Regions from separate parts of the Corticicoccus populi genome, predicted to be linked through region 2. Evidence: riboswitches for the same ligand, from Rfam matches in the RefSeq annotation. Region 2 holds a riboswitch; the other holds the start of a gene.
What was found. A riboswitch is a leader RNA that binds a small molecule or an ion and turns the genes downstream of it on or off. The one in region 2 is predicted to bind thiamine pyrophosphate.

Region 1 (5,392 bases), on a different contig from region 2:
ACTGACATCAAATAATGTCCAGATTGGTGAAGTGGTGGCCATCATCAACTACGGTCTTCGTATGCAGGGCGGTTTTTCAATGTTTGCATTCATCATCATCGCATTCAGCCGTTCAAAAGCAAGTGCCGAGCGTATGAATGAAGTGCTTGAGGCACCGGTGGCAGAGAACAACAACAATTCAATTGAAAAACAGGATGCAGCCGGGACTGTCCGTTTTGAAAATGTGTCCTTCAGATATCCGGGATCGACACGTATGGTGCTGAAAGATATTTCATTTGAAGTGAAAGAAAATGAAAAGCTTGTCATCATGGGTGGAACAGGGTCCGGTAAAAGTACATTAATCAGCATGATTCCAAGAATGTATGATGCAACGAAAGGGAACGTTTATGTTAATGATATTAACGTGAAAGACTGGAATGAAGAAGATCTGCGAGAGACCATCGGTTATGTGCCACAGTCTGCGATTCTTTTTTCCGGAAGTATATATGAGAATCTGCAGTGGGGGGATGATGAAGCGGGGCAGGAACAGATATTTACATCCACGAAAAAAGCGCAGATTCATGACTCGATTAAAGATTTCGATCATGAATATAAAACGCTCGTCGGCCAGCGCGGAGTCACACTTTCAGGCGGTCAGAAGCAGCGTCTGTCGATTGCCCGTGCACTTGTGAGACGGCCGTCGGTGTTAATTCTCGATGACAGTACTTCAGCACTCGATATTAAAACTGAATCTGCATTATGGGATGCATTAAAGGATGAGAATGCCACACGGATTGTCATCACACAGAAGATGGTGACAGCAGAGTCAGCAGACCGGGTACTGCTGCTTGAAGACGGTGAAATCAGTGCTGTCGGTACGCACAGTGAACTGTTAAATTCATCTGGTTTATATCAGAAAATTTATGCGTCACAGACAGAAGGGGGTCATATAGATGAATGAAAAAATACGCAGGCCTTTCGGCTACGAACCTCTTCTGGACAAAGAATCACTCGGGCGGAAAAAACGCAGGGAAGATGAGAAGGTCAATGATATCTGGGGCACTCTGAAACGTTTATGGATATTTATGAGAGGAGAGAGAAAGCTTCTTTATTTCATAATATTCTTGGTCATTATTACCAGTATCCTCAGTATTACGGGGCCGTTTCTTGTCGGTTACGTAGTGGATAATTATTTAATTGCCGGGGAGTTCAATGGCCTTTTCAGGATACTGATGATTCTGTTATTCACTTATGTGTTTTTATCAGCGACACAATTTGCCGCAGCATACTTAATGGTCGGTCTCGCACAAAGAACAGTATTTAACTTAAGAGCACGTCTATTCTCCCACATGCAGACACTGCCTGTAACATTCTTTGACAAGCTGCAGCATGGTGAATTGATGAGCCGAATGACCAATGATATTGAAACCATTTCACAGACAATGAACTCATCATTCATACAGTTTACAACGAGTGTTGTGACTCTAATCGGTACGGTCAGTGTCATGATTTATTTGAGCCCGTTGTTGACTTTAATGACACTGACAATCATTCCGATTCTGATTTTCGGTGTCACTTATGTGACGAGAAGAACCGGACCGCTTTATAAAATGCGTCAGAAACGAACCGGCGAACTGAACGGATATATTGAAGAGATTGTCTCCGGCCAGGAAATTGTGAAAGTGTTCTCGCAGGAACAGCGTGCGGTCGATAATTTTGAAGAACGTGCCAAAAACCTGCAGCATGTGACGTTCTGGGCGTTTTTATATTCAGGGTTTATCCCTAAAATTATGAACATGCTGAACAACATCAGTTTCACAATTGTCGCGGGTGCCGGCGGGTTATTGGCCATTTATTCCGATGGTGTGATTACGATTGGAACGATTGTGATCTTCGCAGAATTTGCGAGACAGTTCACCCGGCCGCTTGCTGACCTTTCCAACCAGTTTAACCAGGTGCTGTCGGCACTTGCCGGTGCGGAACGGGTATTCGGCATTATCGATACCGAGGCGGAAGATGATTCCGGATCAGCGGCGGATAAAGTCATTGATGGGAAGATTGACTTTAAGAATGTGTCATTTTCATATGAGAAGGACCAGATGAAGCCGACAATTAAAGATTTGTCATTTTCGATTGCGCCGGGAGAATCAGTGGCACTGATTGGTGCAACAGGTGCCGGAAAAACTACGATTATGCAGCTTTTGTCACGCTTTTATGAAGTGGACAGGGGCGAAGTGATGGTGGATGGTGTGAACATTAAAGACTATGTGAGAAGTAATATTCGTTCACAGACAGCATTTGTGCTGCAGGATCCGTATTTGTTTGAGGCATCGATTAAAGAAAACATTCGTTACGGAAAGCTCGATGCGACAGATGAAGAAGTCAGAGCGGCGGCAGAGGCTGCGAATGCGCATGACTTTATTATGCAACTTGAATCAGGCTATGATACGGTACTTGAACTGGATGAAGGGTTCATTTCCCAGGGGCAGAAGCAGCTGATTTCCATTGCCCGCGCGTTGATTACAGATCCCGCCATACTGCTTTTGGATGAAGCGACATCGAGTATTGATACAGTGACGGAACTGAAAATTCAGGAAGCACTTGAACGTCTGATGAAAGACAGAACCAGTATTATTATTGCGCACAGGCTGAATACGATTAAAGCCGTGGACAGAATATTTGTGCTTGAGCACGGCGAAATGCTTGAAAGCGGCACTGAGCGGGAACTGATTGAAAAACAGGGCCGTTATTACGATATGATTAACGGGAATTAACTTCACAAATCCCTTCTGATGTATTATGCTGTATATAACTGAATAATTAACACAACCACTGGGGGTGTCCGAAAGGACTGAGAGTTACCCTTATTACCTGATCTAGATGATACTAGCGTAGGGAAGTGGCATATTAATTGTAGATGATAATATGCACACCGCCCGCGGTGTGTTTTTTATTTGGGAAAATATAGTTAAGGAGTGTTTATATTGACTCAAAGAAGAGGATTAACATTAACTGATGTGTTAATCACAGTTGTAATCGGTTTGGTTTTCGCAGTGATTTATTCGGTGTGGGGTGCGGTGTATACCGCCCTTCAGCCGCTCGGTCTACATTTAAATGAACTGGTTTACGGCATGTGGTTTATCGCAGCGGTCGTTGCATATTTAATTATCAGAAAGCCGGGTGTTGCGCTTCTCGCGGAATTTGCAGCAGGTGCAGGAGAGACGATTGTACTTCTGCAGTTTGATACTGTACTGATTGTTTATGCGCTCTTACAGGGACTTGCATGTGAAGTGATCTTCCTCCTTGTCAAGTATCAGTCTGCATCTATGCTGACAGCAGTGACAGCAGGTGTTGCAGCAGGTCTCATTACAATACCGATTGACTGGTATTACGGTTACCTCGGTCACTTGGAAACATGGAATGTGGTGCTGTTATTTTCACTGAGACTTTTAAGTGCAGCACTGATTGCGGGGGTACTCGCACATTTAATTTATCAGGCGCTCAGTAAAACCGGCGTAATTAAACTCGTCGGCAGACGGAGTGACAAGGATTATGAAGGGTTGTAGACCGTGACTGTTGAAGTTAGAAATTTACGTTTGAAATTCCCTGAAGCAGACTCACGGCAGTTTACGGATTTAAGTATTTCAATTGAAGACGGAGAGAAAGTACTGCTCCTCGGCCCCTCGGGGTCCGGGAAAAGCACGCTTTTGAATGTGCTCGGCGGAATTATTCCGCGCACTGTAGATATACCACTTAAAGCGGATGTGTTGAATGCAGCAGAAGCGGCATATGTTTTTCAGGACCCGGATTCACAGTTTACGATGCCGTCGGTGGCGGAGGAGCTTGCATTTGTGCTTGAGAACAGGCAGGTCAAAAAAGAAGATATGCTCCCGCTGATGACAGAGGCACTCAAGAAGGTCGGCCTCGGAATGATTTTAGACCGTACAGTCAACAGCCTGTCAGGCGGCCAGAAACAAAAACTTGCGATCGCATCCTGCCTCCTGCAGGACAGCAGTACACTGATGCTGGATGAACCGACCAGTATGCTCGATGAATCATCGGTGAAATCATTGTGGGAAACGGTGCAGAATGTCTGGGAAGAGAAGACAGTAGTGATTGTTGAACACCGGGTGGATCATATATGGGATAAAGTCGACCGTGTCATATTAATGAACGGACAGGGTGAACTGATTGTGGACAGCACCCCGAAGGATGTATTTGAAAACCATTTGGAATTACTGTTTGAGTATGGTGTATGGCATCCGGCCTCATGGCGTCATGCACCGGAATTCCCGCTCTTTGAACGCAGTGGAGACGTACTTTTAAACGTACGAGATATGACTGTATCCCGTACTGGAAACACACTTTTGCACATTGACAATTTAAATATCTATAAAGGTGAATGGCTCACTTTAGAAGGCGAGAACGGGACAGGGAAAACCAGTCTCCTTCTTGCCCTTATGAAATTAATCAAGTCCCGGGGTGAAGTTACAGCAGGCGGTAAACGGATTAAAAAGACAAAAGACATTTCCGGCTTCATGTATCCTGTGTTTCAAAACCCCGAGCTTCAGTTTATTACGAATAAAGTGTTCGATGAGATTTTTATCAACCTTGAGATGCATGATGACAGGGATGTCGCCCGTCAAAAGACGACTGAACTTTTAAAGGATATGCATCTGGATCATGTCAGTCACCTGCATCCGCTTGAAATTTCAACAGGCCAGAAAAGGCGTCTGTCTGTGGCAACTGCTGCAGGCGGTGTACCTGAGATAATTATTTTGGATGAACCGACTTTCGGTCTGGATCAGAAACTCACCTTCCGTTTCATAGAAATGTTTCACCGTCTGGTACAAAATGGAACGACGATTATTATGATTACGCATGATGAAGAAATTAAAAAGAGATATCCGATGCGGCGTCTTTTAATCTCAGACGGCAGACTTTATGAACATGAAGGAGGCGGTACAGATGCTTGATGTGATTAAAGGGAGAATGACGTTTATTGACAGAGTCAATCCCATCACAAAAATAACAGCCTCTGTGATGCTGTTTATCCTTGTTGTCTTTACCCACAATCCAAATACACTCTTCTATCTGACTCTTTTCGTTCTGCTGACACTGATTGGACTGTCGGGTGTGAAATACCGGTATTTAGCCGGTTTTGTGATTGTTGTGCTGATTTTCGGCTTCTTTTCGAGCATGTATATGATTTTGTATGGTGAGGGGACAACGACACTCTTCAGATTCGGTTTAATTCATGTGACAGAAGAAAGTGTCACGCGCGGACTTCACGTTATGATGCGCGGGCTGGCACTGTCGTTTTTCGGTGCACTCATCATTTTCACGACGAAAATTACAGATATTTTCTACAGTTTAATGATCCAGCTGAAATTAAAGCCGAAGTTTGCCTATT
Region 2 (5,392 bases):
TGAAGATAATACCGCAGTCATAAAGGGCCGGCAGCTGCAAGGCGCGCGTGTGAAGTCAACAGATTTAAGGGCGGCAGCTGCGTTGATTCTTGCAGGTTTAGTGTCAGAAGGTTATACTGTAGTTACTGAATTACGTCATTTAGACCGCGGTTATGTCGACTTTCATAAAAAACTGAAGGCATTGGGCGCGGATATTGAACGTACGGGAGATGAAACTGCACATAAAAGTGCGGTAACGACAAGATAGAAGAGGTAGTAGTAATGAAAAAGCAATCAAAAATGCTGGTACACAGACGTTTTCCATTAGCGGTAAGGTTACTTTTATTCATATATATTGCGATAATTATATTCTTTGTCGGCTTAATGATTGGCTATGGTATTTTAGGTAATCCAATTGAGATATTCCGCATTGAAACATGGGAACACATCATAAACTTAACTGGAGAATGATAAAATGTTGACATATGATCAAATAAAAGCAGTGATTCCACATCGGCCGCCGTTTCTGCTTATTGACAGAGTGACTGAAATAGAGCCGGGGAAAAAATGTACCGGTATTAAGCAGGTATCCGGCAACGAGCCGTTTTTTACAGGTCATTTTCCTGAGTATGCAATCATGCCGGGCGTTTTAATTGTAGAAGCACTGGCACAGGTAGGTGCAGTGGCTTTACTGCAGCAGGAAGAATTTAAAGGTAAGCTTGCTTTCTTTGCAGGGATTGATAAATGTAAATTTAAAAAGCAAGTGACTCCGGGAGATACTCTGGAGCTGTCTGTGGAGATTGTTAAGTTACGTGGTCCGATAGGTAAAGGTGAAGCTGTTGCAATGGTTGACGGTGAAGTCGCCTGTAAATGTGAAATTACATTCGCAATACAAGATAAAACATCCGAGTAATTTACTCGGATGTTTTTATTTCTTCCTGCGCATCCATACGCGCTTTGAATTCGTTTAACAGTGCGCCCCCTGTATATCCTTCCTTCATCAGATTTTCAAGTAAATCCTCAGCATAGTTAGGGTCCTGAACAATCAAGTTCCCGAGGAACAGTATAGAAATTGAATCTTCAAGCTTATTAATCTCGAGGAATTTTCCAATGAATTGTGCCGGTTGATTGTTGGGGCGGGTAATGGTAACCAGTGCCTTAATTTCATCTCCGACTTGTGATTCAAGCAGGCTGATAAAATCTTCAGAAGTCTGCACTTCTATCAGCCACGGATCTTCTTTTGTTTCTTTATTGATGATAATACCATCAATCACATCTAAAATAATAAAATTATTATCCTGTGCAATTTTTAAGTCGACGACCTTAAATGATTTCATTAGATACCTCCAAAAATTTATAAAAAGTCATTTTTAATAAATTTACTTCCGATTTTAAAAGAAACGCTTCTATGTAAATACAACTGTATTTTAATTGTATAGTAAATCCGCTTAAAATCCAATTGTCGTCATTTGCAGAGATTTTTTAAAGCGGATATCTTATATACAGGAGGGAGGTGGAAACATGATGAACAAAGTAGTGCTTGTCGGAGAGTTAATCCAAAATACCTGTGTGTCGCAAAACGAACACAGCAGTGTAAACTCTTTTATTATTGCTACAACGAGGGTGCCGAGAGACAGTAACAGAGAACATGAAGTTCACTTCATTTACTGTAAGGCATTCGGAAAGACGCTTAACGGTATTTTGGATGCGCTTTCCAGAGGACAGATTATCTGCATCAGCGGTCAGGTTGCTACAACTGTTCACACTGACGCTGACGGTATAAAGGATTACAGAATGGAGATATGGGCTGAGAGCATAAAATGTGTTCCTGAAAAATTATCTTCAAACAGTAAAGTTAAAAACCCGTCCGACATGATTAACCAGGCCGTCAACTTATATAACCGCTATGATTATATCGGGGAGAAGAGCGTCCTTACATTAATGGATAGTCAAGTTGACGATATGCCTGTTCGGGCGGGAGGGGATTTCAGACCCCGATTTACAAGTGAACAAGATACACATCTTGATCAATTAAAAGAAGTAATTAATGAAAATGGACTAAAAAATGATTCACTCAAAGAAGAAAAGTCCAATAAGAAATCAACAGGCAGTAAAAACAATGCTGAGAAAATTGTGGTTTAATAAATATCTGCAGTCATACCTTTACCCTTGATACACTTATTCATACACTCACACTCATTCTGCACCCGCCGTTTAGCTGCGTAAATGACGGATGCAGAATTATTTTAATAGATACAGGAAAAGTACAAATGATTTGGCGTGAAAATAAAAAAGACATAATTCTGTAATATAATTGTAAAAGACCTCCTGACATTTCATATCATTGTAACCTATGAAATATTTTTATCTGATATAGTACTATTTGTACATAAAGAGCGGCCGGAAGCGGCAGTATTAATATATAAAATATAAATCAGATAACATACATATCAGGAGGAAATTTTATAATGAAAAAATTATTATCAATTGGTGCGGCTGTAGCTGTATCCGCAACGTTGGCAGCAAATGCAGAGGCATCGGAACATAAAGTAGAAGCGGGAGAGACGTTATCGGCAATTGCTGCTGAGAACAGTGTCAGTGTAAAACAGTTAAAGGAAAGCAATGACTTATCATCAGATTTAATTGTTCCCGGCCAGATACTTAATGTGGGTGAAGAAGCACCTTCACCTGAAGTTGATAATGATAATAAAGAAGAAAAAGCCGAAGCTGACGGCGGCGTTTACGTTATTGAAGCAGGAGATACATTATCCATTATTGCTGATAAATTTAATGTTTCAGTCAATGATATTAGAAGCTGGAATAATTTATCATCAGATTTAATTTTCTCAGGAAAAGAAATCGTTGTATCAAAAGAGGCAGTATCAGAGGACATAGTTGAAGAAGCAGCACCTCAGCAGGATAATGAAGTTGAAGAAACACCTGCGGCAGCGGCTGCGGAAAATCAAAATAATGAACAGGAAGCAGCACCTGAAAAAGTGCAGCCTAAAACTGAAAATCAGTCAACACAGCCTGCTTCAAACAGCGGTCAGAACTGGGGCGCACTCGCTGCATGTGAATCCGGCGGGAATCCGGGTGTGGTAAGTGCCAACGGTTTATACCACGGACTTTATCAATTTGATGTTCAGACATGGAGATCAGTCGGCGGTTCAGGTCTGCCGTCCCAGGCTTCAGCAGCTGAACAGACAAAAAGAGCAGAAATTCTTTATTCACAAAGGGGCGCACAGCCTTGGCCTGTCTGCGGACAGAGATTATAATATGATTCAGGGCACAGTGATTCTGTGCCTTTTTTTGTTTGACATCTTTAATATCAAAATATAGTATTAAATTAAATAAATATGAATACCACTAGGGGTGCAACTTGCTGAGATAGTCTGTGATAAAGACTGATCCCTTATGAAACATGATCTAGGTAATACTAGCGGATGGAATGTGGTGAGTGATGAAAGCTGTATAATTTTATACTGTTTTCAGACGAAGCATTGCCATTTCCGCAGGATGATTGTCCGGAAATGGTTTTTTTGTGGAATTCTGTAAATTGTAAGTATATACATTCAAAAATAAAGGAGTGGCAGTAATGAGTAAAAAATTTCCGATAGCGCTGACTGTTGCGGGCACAGACCCTACCGGCGGGGCAGGCGTTCTGACTGATATTAAAGCATTTCATTCAAGAGAGGTTTACGGGATGTCTGCAGTGACGTCTTTGACGGCACAGAACACTTTAGGTGTGCAGGATGTATATAATATTCCAGTTGATTTTTTAAATGCCCAATTGACCAGCATATTTGATGATGAACTGCCGGATGCAATGAAATCAGGGATGATTGCGACTGCAGATATGATGGAAGTAATAAAGGGATTTGTTGAAAAATACCGTATTCCCTATGTGATTGACCCGGTGATGATTGCAACATCCGGAGATAATCTGATTGATGATAAAGCGATTGATTATTTGAGAGATCATCTGATACAGACAGCACTTTGTATTACGCCGAATATTATTGAGGCAGAGCGTCTGAGTGGTCTTTCGATTAAAACAGAGGAAGATATCAACCGTGCAGCCAAGATATTTATTAATGACCTCGGGGTACAGAGTGTCATCATAAAAGGCGGGCATCTAAAGGGAGATGCGGTTGATTATTTGTTTACAAAAGAGCATGTTCAGCGTTTATCTTCCGAGAGAATTGATACGAATCATACACACGGAACAGGCTGTACGTTTTCAGCGGTCATTACTGCAGAAATTGCCAAAGGAAAATCACTGGAGAGCGCATTTAAAACGGGGAAAAATTATATTACAAATGCGATAAAAAACACACCGGGGATCGGAAAAGGGAATGGTCCGGTGAATCATTTCAGTTATAAAGGAGAATGATATATGTCAGTTGAAAAATTAAGAAACACACCGCCTTTAGTGGTCTGTATTACGAATGATGTTGTGAAAGATATTACCGCCAATGGTATGATAGCACTCGGTGCCTCGCCGATTATGAGCGGTGAAAAAAGTGAGGCAGAATCACTGATGAAAGCTGCAGGCGGACTGCTTGTTAATATAGGGACTGCAGATATGAAAAAAAAAGATTTGATGCACGAAATGATTAAAGCAGCCAATAATTATAATGTGCCTGTAGTTATTGACCCTGTTGGTTATGCTGCCTCTGAATTTAGAAAGAATCTGGTGGATGAATTAATTCAGTCACATGATATCGCGCTCATTAAAGGGAATGCGGGTGAAATCTTTGCACTTGCTGGCGGTACAGGCTCATCCCGCGGCGTTGATTCAACGGAAAAAACAGAGACTTCAGAAATAGGAGAGATGTGCTTTAACAAACTGAACATTCCGGTTCTTGTGACAGGGGAAACGGATTCTTTTGTATCCGGTGAAGGTACAGTAACGATGCGTAACGGTCACAAGATGCTTGAAAATATTACTGGTTCAGGATGTCTGCTTGGCGCAGTAGTTTCAGCATTTATTGCAGTTGAGGATACACTGCAGCAGGCAGTCATCAATGCAGTGAGTTATTTTAATTTATGTGCGGAATCTGCTGTGGCAGAACTGAAAGCACCGGCACCCGGATCGTTCAGAACAACGCTGATTGACCATTTGTATTTGAATGATGATACGATTTTTAATGGACAGAAGGTGTTTAGTGATGCGGAGTAATATAAAAAAACAGTTAAGAATATATTTTATTTCTTCATCAGAGATTGGACTCGGTCGTATTGAAGAGGCATTAAAAAGCGGAGTGACAATGTTTCAGCTGAGAGAAAAAGGAGATCATATTCTTTCGGGTGAAGCATTGACTGCTTTTGCTTTAAACTTAAAAAATTTGACTGAAAAATATAATGTGCCACTGATTATCAATGATGATACTGAACTCGCTGAAACGGTAAA

Region 1: it holds a riboswitch for thiamine pyrophosphate, as region 2 does, so the genes downstream of both, ACFSX4_RS00920 (ECF transporter S component) here and thiD (bifunctional hydroxymethylpyrimidine kinase/phosphomethylpyrimidine kinase) in region 2, are expected to answer to the same signal.

What each region holds. Positions count from the first base shown of each region.
Region 1 covers NZ_JBHUOQ010000001.1:156,379-161,770, forward strand. The annotation lists gene ACFSX4_RS00910 (ABC transporter ATP-binding protein) at 1-940, shown strand, start outside; gene ACFSX4_RS00915 (ABC transporter ATP-binding protein) at 933-2,753, shown strand; TPP riboswitch at 2,804-2,894, shown strand; gene ACFSX4_RS00920 (ECF transporter S component) at 2,964-3,545, shown strand; gene ACFSX4_RS00925 (ABC transporter ATP-binding protein) at 3,549-4,955, shown strand; gene ACFSX4_RS00930 (energy-coupling factor transporter transmembrane component T family protein) at 4,948-5,392, shown strand, end outside.
Region 2 covers NZ_JBHUOQ010000003.1:232,650-238,041, forward strand. The annotation lists gene murA (UDP-N-acetylglucosamine 1-carboxyvinyltransferase) at 1-247, shown strand, start outside; gene ACFSX4_RS09450 (DNA-directed RNA polymerase subunit beta) at 262-450, shown strand; gene fabZ (3-hydroxyacyl-ACP dehydratase FabZ) at 455-892, shown strand; gene ACFSX4_RS09460 (YwpF family protein) at 894-1,316, opposite strand; gene ACFSX4_RS09465 (single-stranded DNA-binding protein) at 1,501-2,121, shown strand; gene ACFSX4_RS09470 (LysM peptidoglycan-binding domain-containing protein) at 2,448-3,254, shown strand; TPP riboswitch at 3,338-3,445, shown strand; gene thiD (bifunctional hydroxymethylpyrimidine kinase/phosphomethylpyrimidine kinase) at 3,575-4,372, shown strand; gene thiM (hydroxyethylthiazole kinase) at 4,376-5,161, shown strand; gene thiE (thiamine phosphate synthase) at 5,151-5,392, shown strand, end outside.